DNA from 2 places in the Streptomyces sp. NPDC050703 genome. Region 1 is predicted to be linked to the other one. Evidence: riboswitches for the same ligand, from Rfam matches in the RefSeq annotation. Region 1 holds a riboswitch; the other holds the start of a gene.
The links. A riboswitch is a leader RNA that binds a small molecule or an ion and turns the genes downstream of it on or off. The one in region 1 is predicted to bind cyclic di-AMP.
Positions count from the first base shown of each region.

Region 2: it holds a riboswitch for cyclic di-AMP, as region 1 does, so the genes downstream of both, AB0I16_RS34735 (M23 family metallopeptidase) here and AB0I16_RS18400 (transglycosylase family protein) in region 1, are expected to answer to the same signal.

Region 1 is NZ_JBFAHX010000017.1:146,067-153,065, forward strand. It holds gene AB0I16_RS18380 (SurA N-terminal domain-containing protein) at 1-466, shown strand, start outside; gene AB0I16_RS18385 (nucleoside triphosphate pyrophosphohydrolase) at 528-1,514, shown strand; gene AB0I16_RS18390 (cytochrome P450) at 1,511-2,863, shown strand; gene AB0I16_RS18395 (transglycosylase family protein) at 2,982-4,052, shown strand; cyclic di-AMP (ydaO/yuaA leader) riboswitch at 4,241-4,391, shown strand; gene AB0I16_RS18400 (transglycosylase family protein) at 4,396-5,130, shown strand; gene eno (phosphopyruvate hydratase) at 5,436-6,716, shown strand; gene AB0I16_RS18410 (septum formation initiator family protein) at 6,824-6,999, shown strand, end outside.
Region 2 is NZ_JBFAHX010000071.1:1,719-8,717, forward strand. It holds gene AB0I16_RS34715 (4a-hydroxytetrahydrobiopterin dehydratase) at 1-147, shown strand, start outside; gene AB0I16_RS34720 (hypothetical protein) at 198-347, opposite strand; tRNA gene AB0I16_RS34725 (tRNA-Met) at 523-596, shown strand; gene AB0I16_RS34730 (PP2C family protein-serine/threonine phosphatase) at 828-2,003, shown strand; cyclic di-AMP (ydaO/yuaA leader) riboswitch at 2,295-2,442, shown strand; gene AB0I16_RS34735 (M23 family metallopeptidase) at 2,454-3,533, shown strand; gene AB0I16_RS34740 (PrsW family intramembrane metalloprotease) at 3,592-4,914, opposite strand; gene trmB (tRNA (guanosine(46)-N7)-methyltransferase TrmB) at 5,008-5,985, opposite strand; gene lhgO (L-2-hydroxyglutarate oxidase) at 6,138-6,999, opposite strand, start outside.

The DNA.
Region 1 (6,999 bases):
CTCCCAGGCCATCGCCAAGTCCGGCGGCCTGACGCGCTCCACGCTGCACACGATGGTCCTCGACAGGGTCCTGCACCGCGCCGCGGCCGACGCGGGGGTGAGCGTCACGCGCCGCGACGTCCAGTCCATGCGGGCGGGCCTCGAACAGCAGGCGGGCGGGCGCGAGGCCCTGGAGGAGGGCTGGCTCCAGCAGTACAGCGTGGCGCCGGCCCGCCTCGACGACAGCCTGCGCACGGAGATCGAGGCGCAGAAGCTCGCGAAGGAGCTGGGCGCCGACATGAACGCGCCCGAGGGCCAGAAGCTGTTCTGGAAGTCGCTCACCGCGGCCTCGAAGAAGCTCGACATCGACCTCAACCCGCGGTACGGCACCTGGGACGTCGAGAAGAACAAGCGCGCCGACGCCAGGACCCCGTGGGTGCGCCAGGTGACCGACGCGAGCGCGGGAAGCGCCGACCAGCGGGCATAGCGCGAGGGCCCGGCGGGGCGGTGGCGTCCGCCCGGTCCGCGGGGCGGGTTACGTTCGACGGGTGAACGAGACCGATACCCCGTCCCCGGCGGCGGCCCCCGCGGGCCGCGTCGTCCTGCTGACCACCAGCCACCGCGTCGCGCCCGGCCTGCTGTCCTGGCCCGCCTGGCAGGCCCTGCACGGTGCCGACGCGGTGCTGTGCGCCGACGCGGAGCACCCGCAGCTGCCGTACCTGCGCGAGGCGGGCGTGAGCGTGACGCACGCCTCGCCGACCGCCGAGGAACTGGTCGGCGCCTGCGCGGGCGGCCGTACGGTCCTGGTCGTCGCCACCGCCGAGGGCGACCGCGCCCTCACCGACGGCCTGGCCCGCCTCGCCGGCTCGGGCCGCTTCGCCATGCCGGACCTGGAGCTGCTGCCCGCCTCGTACGACCTGCCGGGCGCGCGCCTGCTCGACCTGGTGCAGGTCATGGACCGCATCCGCGAGGAGTGCCCCTGGTCGTCCCGGCAGACGCACAAGGGCCTGGTGAAGTACGCGCTCGAAGAGGCGTACGAACTGGTCGAGGCGATCGAGGCGGGCGACCGGGAGGAGCTGCGCGAGGAGCTGGGCGACGTACTGCTCCAGGTGGTCTTCCACGCCCGCATCGCCGAGGACGACCCGGAGAGCCCCTTCTCCGTCGACGACGTCGCGGGCACCCTCGTGGAGAAGCTCATCCACCGCCACCCGCACATCTTCGGCGACGACTCCGCGCTGACCCCGGAAGAGGTCAAGGAGCACTGGCGGCGGACCAAGGCCGAGGAGAAGCGGCGCACGTCGGTCACGGAGGGCGTGCCGCTGGACCAGCCGAGCCTGGCCCTCGTGGCGAAACTGGCCGCTCGGGCGCGGACGGCGGGGCTCCGGGTCGAGGTCCCGCGGCAGGACGGCATCGCTCACGAACTCCTCGCGCTCGCCCTGCGCGCCGAGGCCGAGGGCGTGGACCCGGAGTCGGCGCTGCGGGCCGCCGCACGGGCCTACCGGGACGCGGTGCGCGCCGCCGAGGGGCGTCGATGACCCGGCCCGGCGCGGCGAGCGCCCCCGACGCCGCCGCCCCCGACGCCGCCCACGGCTCCCCGGGGCCGGAGCTGTTCACCTGGGAGTTCGCCAGCGACCCCTACCCCGCCTACGCCTGGCTGCGGGAGAACTCCCCCGTGCACAGGGCCACGCTGCCCAGCGGGGTCGAGGCATGGCTGGTGACGCGGTACGCCGACGCCAAGCAGGCCCTCGCCGACCAGCGGCTCAGCAAGAACCCCGCCCATCACGACGAGCCCGCGCACGCCAAGGGCAAGACCGGCATCCCCGGCGAGCGCAAGGCCGAGCTGATGACGCATCTGCTCAACATCGACCCGCCGGACCACACCCGGCTGCGCAGGCTCGTCGCGAAGGCGTTCACGCCGCGCCGCGTGGCGGAGTTCGCGCCGCGGGTGCAGGAGCTGACGGACGCCCTGATCGACGCGATCCTCGCCGGGAACGGTACGGAGCGGGGGGAGGCCGACCTCATCCACGAGTTCGCCTTCCCGCTGCCCATCTACGCCATCTGCGACCTGCTCGGCGTCCCGCGCGAGGACCAGGACGACTTCCGCGACTGGGCGGGCATGATGATGCGGCATGTCAAGCCGGGCCAGGGGGGCGGCCCGCGCGGCGGCGTGGCCCGGTCGGTGAAGAAGATGCGCGGCTACCTCGCCGAGCTGATCCACCGCAAGCGCCTGGAACCAGGCGACGACCTCATCTCCGGCCTGATCCGCGCCTCCGACCACGGCGAGCACCTCATGGAGAACGAGGCCGCCGCCATGGCCTTCATCCTGCTCTTCGCCGGCTTCGAGACCACCGTCAACCTCATCGGCAACGGCGTGTACGCGCTGCTGACCCACCCCGAGCAGCGCGAACGCCTGCAGAAGGCGCTCGCGGAGGGCGACACCGGGCTCCTGGAGACCGGCGTCGAGGAACTCCTCCGCTTCGACGGGCCCGTGGAGCTCGCCACGTGGCGGTTCGCCACCGATGAGCTGACCATCGGCGGACAGCGGATCGCCGCGGGCGACCCCGTCCTCGTCGTCCTCGCGGCGGCCGACCGCGACCCCGAGCGGTTCGAGGACCCCGACACGCTGGACCTGTCGCGCCGCGACAACCAGCACCTCGGGTACGGCCACGGCATCCACTACTGCCTCGGCGCCCCGCTCGCCCGCCTGGAGGGCAGAACGGCCCTCGCGACGCTGCTCAGGCGCCTGCCCGACCTGCAACTCGCGGCCGATCCGGCGGATTTGCGGTGGCGTGGCGGGCTGATCATGCGCGGGCTGCGGACGCTGCCGGTGACGTTCACACCCGCACAGGGACCGGCCGCGGCTGACGAGGCGTCACCATTGTGACTTTCGCGTGATCTCCGCTGCATCGACTTGTGACAAGCGTTCGACTGCGGCTACGTTCACGTCGACTCGGGCACCCCGCTGCCCCGATCGCCGCACCAGTCTCCTGAAAGGCAACCGCATGCTCTCCGGCAATGGTCGTCACCGACGCCCCCGCCAGGCCCCGGCCCTCATCGTCGCGGCAGGAGTCACCGGATCCGCCATCGCCATCCCGCTCCTCGGGGCGACCAGCGCGAGCGCCGCCCCCACGGCGACGTGGGACAAGCTCGCCGAGTGCGAGAGCGGCGGCGCGTGGAGCGCCGATCCGGGCAACGGTTACTACGGAGGTCTCCAGCTCTCCCAGGAGACCTGGGAGGCCAACGGCGGCCTCGCGTACGCGCCCAGCGCCGACGAGGCCTCCAAGTCGCAGCAGATCGCCGTGGCCGAGCGCATCCTCGACGCACAGGGCTCCGACGCCTGGCCGAGCTGCGCCCCGATCGCCGGCCTCACCGAGGACGCCCCCGCGGCCGACGTGGACCCGGGCAACCCGATCGTCCCCGAGTCGTCCGGACCGGCCGGCTCCGGCTCGTCGGGGTCCGAGGGCTCCGGCAAGAAGGACGAGCCGTCCGACGAGGCGTCAGAGGCCGAGAACAAGCCCTCGGACGACGCGAAGGACGGCGAGAAGCCCTCCGGCGACGCGAGCGACACGCCGGAAGCCGGCTCCGACCGGGAGAAGGGCCGCGAAAAGCTTGACAAGTCAGGCAAGCCCGACAAGTCCCCCGAGAAGGGCGAGAAGGGCGGGGCTGGCGACAAGGCCGGGGCGGACGACACGCCCGGGAAGGGCGCGCCGGACGGTTCCGGCAAGTCCGCCGACGACGAGGCGACTTCGCCCGCAGGCCGGGACGAGGAGTCCGCGGGCTCCACCGGCCGCCACCGCGGCGGCAGCGCCGAGGAGACCGCCGAGGACGCCACCGGGGCGGCGGCGGGCGACCGTTCGGGCCGGCACGCCTCACGCGGCGGCGAGCGGACGGACAAGCCGGCCGACGGCACGTACACGGTCCGCTCCGGGGACAACCTCTCGGCGATCGCCGACGACCACGGCATCGACGGCGGTTGGGACACGCTCTACACCGAGAACAAGAAGACCGTGGGGGACGACCCGGACCTCATCCTCCCCGGTCAGAGCCTCGATCTGGGCGAAAAGCAGCGGTAGTTGACGATGCGTCCGCGGGGCACTTCGTGCTGTATGCACCTTTTGGCGCGAGTGAGAGATGGGTCTCAGAAGCCCTGATCGTCTTTGAAATTCCGGTGGTCTCCTGTCTACGGTCGTGACCGCTCGCCACTGGTGGGCCCCGCCGGTCGGTACGCCGAATCCTGCCAACGGCCGGACGGGAACAGTCGTCGCTTCGAGCGCCGTGGGCAGGAGCGGGGGACCCAAGGTAAGCGCCGTGTCATGCGGCTAGGGGTGGAGCCGCACTCGGGAGAGTGCGGCCGGGCAACTTCACTGGCCCGAACCCGACAGCTCACCTCGCAGGCGTCGGTGAGGGGATCAACTCATGCTGTTTTCCGGCAAGGGCAAGCACCGCCGTCCGTCCAAGGCCACCCGTGTCGTCACGCTCGCCGGTGTCACCGGTGCCGCCGTGGCCGCCCCGCTGATGGCCGCCGGTTCGGCCTCGGCCGCCACCAACGCCGAGTGGGACGCCGTCGCCCAGTGCGAGTCCGGCGGCAACTGGTCCATCAACACCGGCAACGGCTACCAGGGCGGCCTGCAGTTCTCGCCGTCCACCTGGGCCGCGTACGGCGGCACGAAGTACGCGCCCAGCGCAGACAAGGCCACCAAGGCCCAGCAGATAGAGATCGCCGAGAAGGTCCTCGCGGGCCAGGGCAAGGGTGCCTGGCCGAGCTGTGGCGTCGGCCTCTCCAACGCCTCCAACGGCGGCGGCGCCCAGCAGCAGGCCCCGCAGCAGCAGGCGCCCCAGCAGCAGGCGCCTCAGCAGCAGAGCAAGCCGCAGCCGCAGCAGACGCAGCAGCAGGCCGCCCCGCAGCAGCAGGCCGCGCCCAAGCCGCAGCCCGCCCCGCGCGCCCAGACCGAGAAGACCGTCGAGACCCCGACCGGCAAGACGGTCGAGAAGGGCGACGGCGAGTACAAGGTCAAGACGGGCGACACCCTGTCGAAGATCGCCGAGGCGCACGACGTCAAGGGCGGCTGGCAGAAGGTCTACAAGCTCAACGGCGACATCATCGACAACGCCGACTTCATCTACCCGGGCCAGCAGCTGCACCTCAGCTGACCCGGCCGGCTCGGCCGTGCCTCGGCGGAGGCACGGCCGCCCCCGTCCCCACGGCCCCCCGCCCCGGTGCGCGTATCCCCCGTACGCACCGGGGCGGGGTCATGTCCGCACCGCCGTGTTCGCCTTCAGCGAGCTACCGGCCAGTAGAAAAGCGGGCTTCCGTCCCGATTCCCTGGTATTTGGGCGCTTGTACGTCCCACGGGGCGGGCGGTCGGCTGGCTGAAGGCTCCGGGCCGGTTAGGCTCAGGAGACGCAGGGCCGAAGCGGCCCCGCGTAAACGCGTCACATCCCAGAAGGAGATGCTCGTGCCGTCCATCGACGTCGTCGTAGCCCGGGAAATCCTGGACTCCCGAGGCAACCCCACGGTCGAGGTCGAGGTCGGCCTCGACGACGGCAGCACGGGTCGTGCAGCCGTTCCGTCCGGTGCCTCCACCGGAGCCTTCGAGGCCATCGAACTCCGTGACGGTGACCCCAACCGTTACCAGGGCAAGGGCGTGGAGAAGGCCGTCCTCGCCGTCATCGAGCAGATCGGCCCGGAGCTCGTCGGCTACGACGCCACCGAGCAGCGCCTGATCGACCAGGCCATGTTCGACCTGGACGCCACCGACAACAAGGGCTCGCTCGGCGCCAACGCCATCCTCGGCGTCTCGCTCGCCGTCGCGCACGCCGCGTCCGAGGCCAGCGACCTGCCGCTCTTCCGCTACCTCGGCGGTCCGAACGCGCACCTGCTGCCCGTCCCGATGATGAACATCCTGAACGGCGGGTCGCACGCCGACTCGAACGTCGACATCCAGGAATTCATGATCGCCCCGATCGGCGCGGAGTCCTTCTCCGAGGCCCTGCGCTGGGGCACCGAGGTCTACCACACGCTGAAGAAGGTCCTGAAGAACAAGGGCCTGGCCACCGGCCTCGGCGACGAGGGCGGCTTCGCGCCGAACCTCGACTCCAACCGCGCCGCCCTGGACCTCATCCTTGAGGCCATCAAGGAGGCGGGCTACGTCCCCGGCGAGCAGATCGCGCTCGCCCTCGACGTCGCCGCGTCCGAGTTCTACAAGGACGGCTCCTACGAGTTCGAGGGCAAGAGCCGCTCGGCCGCCGAGATGACCGAGTACTACGCCGAGCTCGTCGCCTCCTACCCGCTGGTCTCCATCGAGGACCCGCTGTTCGAGGACGACTGGGCCGGCTGGGCCACCATCACCGAGAAGCTCGGCGACAAGGTGCAGCTCGTCGGCGACGACCTGTTCGTCACCAACCCCGAGCGCCTGGCCCGCGGCATCGAGGAGAACTCGGCCAACGCCCTCCTCGTCAAGGTCAACCAGATCGGTTCGCTGACCGAGACCCTGGACGCCGTCGAGATGGCCCAGCGCAACGGCTTCAAGTGCATGATGTCCCACCGCTCCGGCGAGACCGAGGACGTCACCATCGCCGACCTGGCCGTCGCCACCAACTGCGGCCAGATCAAGACCGGCGCCCCGGCCCGCTCCGAGCGCGTCGCCAAGTACAACCAGCTCCTGCGCATCGAGGAGATCCTCGACGACGCCGCCGTGTACGCGGGCCGCAGCGCCTTCCCGCGCTACAAGGGCTGACCCGTGCCCCTGGCGTGAAGCCCGGTTACCTACGTCCCCGCACCCGGTCCCGTACCGTGTGCGGGGACGTAGTCACGTGCACGCGCTGCTTCGGGGAGGCGGAACCCATGGCCAAGGCCGGTACCAAGGACCGGTTCTCCACGGCTACCCGGCTACGGCTGCTCGGCGAGCAGACCGCCGAGCGCGTCTACCGCTCCCAGACCAGGCGCCAGGCCCGCCGCTCCCGGCTCACCGGCCGGGCCGCGCTCCTCGCGCTGGTGCTCTGCTCGCTGGTCGTGGTGCT
Region 2 (6,999 bases), on a different contig from region 1:
GCGGACATTGACCTGCGGTGGGGGACGGTCCGCTTCGCGATCACGACCCACGATGCTGGACACAAGCTGACTGCTGCCGACTTCGATCTCGCGACGCGGATCAACGAGATCGCCCGCGCACACGGGGCAGAGGCGCTCGGCGGCTGAACCTCGGGCATGACGAAGGGGCCCCACCGCCTGAAGGCGGTGGGGCCCCTTCAGTACTGGCGTCGCGTGGCGTCGAGGGCGGCCTGCGGTGTGGGCTCGCCGTCGGCCCCGTGCTTCGCCGCCCGCATGTCGTCGCGGACATCTGTGAACCGGTCCTCGAACCGCCGGACGACCTCGCCGAGTGTCGGCTCGTCAGCCACCGCTCATCTCCCGCCCGATCAGGTGCTCGTCGGCCCGCGCGGGGTGTCCGGTGTGGCGACGGTTTCCGTGAGGCCGGGCCCGACGGCTCGGCGGTGCCGGGGCGGGGGCGGAGTGGGGGCGGGGCGCAAGTGGTTCGACGCACCCCTTCGGATGGCGTAGAGTTGTGTTTACCGACGCGGGGTGGAGCAGCTCGGTAGCTCGCTGGGCTCATAACCCAGAGGTCGCAGGTTCAAATCCTGTCCCCGCTACTGAAGACTCAGGGCCGGGAAGCATCAGCTTCCCGGCCCTGAGTGTTTTCCTGGACCGGAGTGTTTTCGCGGATCTACGTGTTCCCGGATCTACGTGTTTCCCGGGGCGGGCCCCTCAGGGCGATGACGCCGTGACCCGTTCGGCCCACACGAGTCGCATCCGCACCGCTCTGCGGGAAGCCTGGGCAGGTGCAGCGCGGTGATGGGCGCGGATTCGGCGGGAGACGAGCGGTGGGGCAGCGAGGAGGGACGGACGGGCCCGGCCGTGGGCGCCGGTCCGGTCCGGGGCCGAACGGCAGCAGGGCCACCCTCCGCGAGTGGGCCTTCGTCCGCGCCCTGCCCTTCCTGCTGCTCATCGTCGGCATCGGGTACGACGTGACCACGCCGACGGAGTTCACCGCGGCTCCCCTCTACACCGCCGCGCCCCTGATCGCCGCCCCCTTCTACTCGCTGCTCAACACCGTCCTGACCGGCGCCGCCGCCTCCATCGCCGTCCTCCTGCTGCACTACCGCAACTCCTCCTCAGGCCACGTCGAGTCCGTCACCGAACTGCTCACCGTGGTGACCGTCGCCGTCTTCGCCGTCGTCATCAACCGCGTCGTGCGCCGCGGCAACGACCGGCTCGCCACCGCCCGCTCCATCGCCGAGGCCGCCCAGCGCGCGGTCCTGCCGGAGCCGGACGCCCGTATCGGCGGCCTCGACATCGCGGCGCGGTACGAGGCGGCGCAGGCCGACGCGTTCATCGGCGGTGATCTGTACGCCGTGCAGGACACCCCGCACGGCGTACGGCTCATCGTCGGGGACGTGCGCGGCAAGGGCATGGGCGCGGTCGCGGCCGTCGCCGTCGTCATCGGCGCGTTCCGCGAGGCCGCCGAGCAGGAGGCCACCCTGGAGGCGGTGGCGCAGCGCCTGGAGCGGGCGCTCGCCCGTGAGGGCACCCGGCGGGACGGCCTCGACGCCTTCGAGGGGTTCACCACGGCGGTCCTCGCGGAGATCGGGCACGGCGACGGCCGCGTACGCCTGATCAACCGGGGCCACCCGGAGCCGCTGCTGCTGCGCGGCGACGGGCGGCTGTGCGTGCTGTCCCCGACCGAGCCCGCGCTGCCGCTCGGCATGGGTTCGCTGGGGGCCTGGCCGGACCGGGCGGACGAGACGGAGTTCCCGCCGGGCGCCATGCTGCTCTTCTACACGGACGGCCTCTCGGAGGCGCGGAACGAGGCCGGGGAGTTCTACGCCCCCGCCACCCGGCTCGGCGGGCGGATCTTCCCGGGCCGCAGGGGCCCGCAGGCGCTGCTCGCCACGCTCACACAGGAGGTGCGGTGGCACACCGGGGGCGGCGCGACGGACGACCTGGCACTGCTCGCGGTGCGGCGGCCCGCGCCGGGGGACCCTGACGCCGGCACGTAGACCGCCGCGGGCACCGGCGCGGAGACTGGCGTCGAAAGAGTGTCACAGCGCGTGACCGAACTGCACCCCTCCGCATAACAACTGACACACCGTCAAGGGGTGGCGGAGTCCCGGCGCGCGCCGACTCACGGTCAACTCGCCCCGATCCCTGCCCCGGTGTCCCCATACGCGCGGCCCACTCATACCCCGTCGGCGAGAAGAATCAACAGGAACAGCTTGGAATACGGGCCCGCTGTCTATTAACGTTCGATAACGCAGCGCGGTCGTCCCAGCCGTCACTAGAGGCGGCTCCGTGCGCACGCGCCTAATCCCGCAAGGGAGCCGGGGAACCACCAACTTGGGGTGAATCGGGCATCTGTGCCTCCATGCCAGATGTTCGTAGGAGACCTTCCTGCTCCGAACCCGTCAGCTAACCCGGTAGGCGAGAAGGAAGGAAAGGAGTGCGCCCCAGTGGCGTCCAACCGGCCTGCCCCAGAAGCCGCGTACCTCCCGAGCGACCCTGATGTCCGGGGGTACGACGAGCAGCCCTGGGAAGAGTGGAATCCCACCGAGGAGTCCGTCCGTCCCGTCCGCGGCAGGCACCGTGTGCACAAGAAGAGCGGCGGCGGCCTCGCCCGCAGCTCCACCGTCCTGGGAGTCGGCGTCATCGCCGCCGTCGGCGCGGGCGGCATCGCCACCGCGCAGGACGGCAAGCCGCCGGTCTCCATATCGATGCCCGACCTGGGTGCCGTCGCCGACTCGCTGCCCGAGGCCACGTCCCTCCCCGGCGTCGGCTCGCTGATCTCCGACGACTCCGCCGGCTCCGGCTCCGGAACGGACGCCGTCACCGCCGCGGCCCCGCTCACGGCCGCCGGTGTCAGCTCCGCGGACGCCCGGCAGGGCACCACCGACGCGGGGGAGGCGCTGCGCGCCCGCATCATGCAGCAGGCCGAGAACCAGCAGAGCCAGGCCGACGACGCGGTGCGGACCGCGGCCGAGGAGGCCGCCGTCAAGAAGGCCGCCGAGGAGGCCGCCGCCCAACAGAGGGAAGCCGAGCGCGAGGCCGACGCCAAGGCCGCGGCCAAGAAGAAGAAGGAGGAGGAGGCCCGCAAGGCCAAGGCCGAGGCCGAACGCCTGGCCAAGCTCGCCAAGAGCTTCGCGATCCCCACCTCCTCGTACACCCTGACCTCGCACTTCGGTGACGCCGGTTCCATGTGGTCCTCCGGGCACCACACCGGCCTCGACTTCGCCGCGCCGACGGGCACCCCGCTCAAGGCCGTGCACACCGGCACCGTCAAGGAGGCGGGATGGGCCGGGGCCTACGGCTACCGCACCGTCCTCGAACTCGATGACGGCACCGAGATCTGGTACTGCCACCAGTCCTCGATGAGCGTCAGCGCCGGGCAGAAGGTCAGCACCGGCGACGTCATCGGCCGCGTCGGCGCCACCGGCAACGTGACCGGACCGCACCTCCACATGGAGGTCCACACCGCGGGCGGCGCCAACATCGACCCGCTCGCCTGGCTCCAGGGCAAGGGCCTCAACCCCTGAGAGCCCGAGCCGACGCCCCCGGGAGCCCCGGGCGCCCTGGGCGCCTCGGGCCGTCGGGTCAGGTGCGGTACGGGTTGTACGGCTGTGCCGCCGGATATGACTGTGCTGCCGGATACGCCTGTGCCACCGGGTACGGCTGGGGCTGCTGTCCGTAAGGGAAAGGCCCGTACGGGCCCGCGAACGGGACCGGTGCCGTCGCGCGGGCCGCGTAGGCCAGCGCGGGGCGGGCGGGCTCGCGGCGCTCCCAGAGCCTGTGCAGCAGCTCCCGCTCGCGGGCGACGAAGTCGGCGCCCGCCCGGCCCTTGCGGCCCCGGTGGCGGAGGAACGCCAGGGACGTCGCGTACATCTCGTACTCCGCGACCGTGCGGGCCGCGGCCTTGCCCCAGGTGTACGCGGCGTAGTCGCGGGCCAGCGAGCGGGCGCGCATCGAGCCGAGCGCGTACGGCTCGGGAGGGGTGAGCCAGCCCGCCGCCACGTAGACGGGCAGCTCCGCGCGGATCATGCGCAGCTCGCGCTGCCGGGTCCAGATGGCCAGCCAGGTGAGCAGGCCGAAGCAGGGCAGCATGAAGAGCGCGTACACGGTGAAGAAGCCGTACTGCCCGAAGACCGCCGAGCCGTTCCACAGCGCGTGGACGCCCATCGCGAGGATCAGTCCGGTGAGCGGGAGCAGGACGCGGCGCACCCGCAGGCGCTGCGCGGAGAACGCCGCGATGCCGAAGCCGATGCCGGTCAGGACCGTGAACATGGGGTGCGCGAAGGGCGACATCACGACGCGCACGAAGAACGTCGCCGCCGTCACGGATGCCAGGCCGCTGTCGTGGCTGAGCTGGTCGGTGACGAAGGCGTTGCCGAGGTAGAGGATGTTCTCGGTGAACGCGAAGCCGGTCGCGGTGACCCCGGCTATCACCATGCCGTCGACGACGCCGGTGAAGTCACGTCTGCGGAAGAGGAACACCAGCAGCACCGCCGCGGCCTTCGCCGACTCCTCGACGATCGGCGCGATGACGGTCGCGCCGAGGGTGTCCGCACTGGTGGGGTCGGCGGTGGCGGTGGCTATCCAGCGGATCGCGAAGCTGTTCGCGACGATCGCGATGAGCGCGGCGGCGCAGGCCCCCCAGGCGAAGGAGAACAGCAGGTTCCGCCAGGGGCCTGGGGCCACCCGGTCCAGCCAGCGGAACGCGGCGACGAGCAGCGGCACGGGCACGGTCGCGAGGCCGAGCCCCACGAGGAAGCCCTCGGTGCCGGTCTGCTCCCTGACCAGGGCCAGGATCACCAGCCCCGAGAGGGCGAGCAGGATGACGAGCCCGGCCGCGCGTATCGCCCGCCGCTGCCACCAGCGGACGCGGCGGAGTTCCCCCGGGGCGGGCGCCTCGGGGGGTATCGGATACGCAGAGGTGGTGGCCACTCGTTGACCCTAACGAGGGACGGGGGTGGCCGCGACGGTGCCTCGGACACCGGGGCGCGGAAGTGGGGGTCAGTCCTCCGGAGTGGTGGCTTCCGGGCGGGCGACCCGGCGGAACAGCAGGTCGTGCACGACGTGGCCCTTCCGCAGCCCCTGGCCCTCGAAACGGGTGTGGGGGCGGAAGTCGGGGCGGGGGGCGTAGCCGCCGTCGGGCTGCGTGTTCTCGAAGTCGGGGTGCGCGGTGAGCACCTCCAGCATCTGCTCCGCGTACGGCTCCCAGTCGGTCGCGCAGTGCAGGATCGCGCCCGGCTTGAGGGAGGGCGCGGCCAGCGTCAGGAAGTCCGGCTGGATCAGGCGCCGCTTGTGGTGGCGGGGCTTGGGCCAGGGGTCGGGGAAGTAGACGCGGAGTCCGTCGAGGGAGGCGGGCGGCAGCATCTCGCGGAGCAGGATGATCGCGTCGCCGTTGGCCACGCGCACATTGGTCAGGCCGTTGCGCTCGGCGAGGCCGAGGAGGTTGCCCTGGCCGGGGGTGTGCACGTCCACGGCGAGGATGCCGGTGTCCGGGTCGGCGGCGGCCATCTGCGCGGTGGCCTCGCCCATGCCGAAGCCGATCTCCAGCACGACGGGCCTGTCCGAGGGCTTGCCGTCCTCTGCGAACAGCTCGGCGAGGTCCAGCGTGCGCAGCCCGTCGATGTCCAGGCCCCAGACGGGCCAGAGCCGCCGCAGGGCGTCCCCCTGGCTGGTGGTCACCCGGCTCCGGCGCGGCTGGAAGCTGCGGATGCGCCGCTCGTGGTGCGAACCCGCCGGGTCGGGGGACGGGCCGCCGGGGAAGCGGGGGGCGGCTTGGGGCCGGGCCGACCGCGGGCCGCCCGTGGCCCGGACGGCCTCCTGAGCCTTGGCCGCGGCTCCTGCCGGCTCGGTGGCCTCGCTCGGCTCGGCGGCTTCTCGGGCTTCGGTGGCCTCGGGGGCGCCGGCGGCTCCGGCCGGCTCGGCGGCCCGGGAGGCTTCGCGGACGCCGGGGGCTTCGGGGGTGTGGGGTGACTCAGACACAGTGCGCCAATTTTACGGGGATGCCGGACCCGGCGGTGCGGTCGGCTCAGCGAGGCCCCGCACCCCGGCAGCCGTGCGGACCACCCCGCCCCCGACCCGGCCCGACCAGAGCCACCGCGCCCAGCGGCCGAGGGCCCCGGGGGCCCGCTCGCTCAGGCGTCCCCGTCCCGCAGCGCGGCCAGCGCCCGGCCCGCGACCTCGCGGCCGATGGGGAGGGAGGCCGTGGCGGCGGGGGAGGGAGCGTTCAGGACGTGGACCGTGCGGGCGGCCTCCCGTATCAGGAAGTCGTCGACCAGCGTGCCGTCCCGCAGGACCGCCTGGGCGCGGACCCCGGCAGGGGCGGGCACCAGGTCCTCGGGCCTGACGGCGGGCAGCAGCCTGCGGACCGCTTCGGTGAAGGCCGCCTTGGAGGCGGAGCGGCGCAGCTCACCCGCTCCGTACCGCCAGTGGCGGCGGGCTATCCGCCAGGAACCCGGCCAGCCGAGGGTGCCGGCGAGCTCGCGCGGGCGGACGACCGACCAGTCATAGCCCTCGCGGGCCAGGGCGGGCACCGCGTTGGGACCGACGTGGACGCCGCCGTCGATGCCCCGGGTGAGGTGGACGCCGAGGAAGGGGAAGGCCGGGTCCGGCACGGGATAGACGAGGCCGCGCACCAGCTCGGGACGGGCCAGCTCGAAGTACTCCCCGCGGAACGGCACGATCCGCATGTCCGGGTCGTCGCCCGTGAGCCGCGCGATCTCGTCGCAGTGCAGCCCCGCGCAGTTCACCAGGACCTTGCCGCGCACCACCGCTCCGTCGGCCGTGCGCACGGCGACGCCGAGGTCGGGGCGGCGGTCGACGCGCACGACGTCGCCGCCCGCCCCGTAGCGGATCTCGGCGCCGGAGGTCTTCGCCAGGTGCTCCGCCACCGCGCCGTAGTCGCAGACGCCGGTCGTCCCGACGTGGATGGCGGCGAGGCCGCGGACCTCCGGCTCGTACTCCGTGATCTGGGCGGGGCCCAGCTCGCGCACCGGA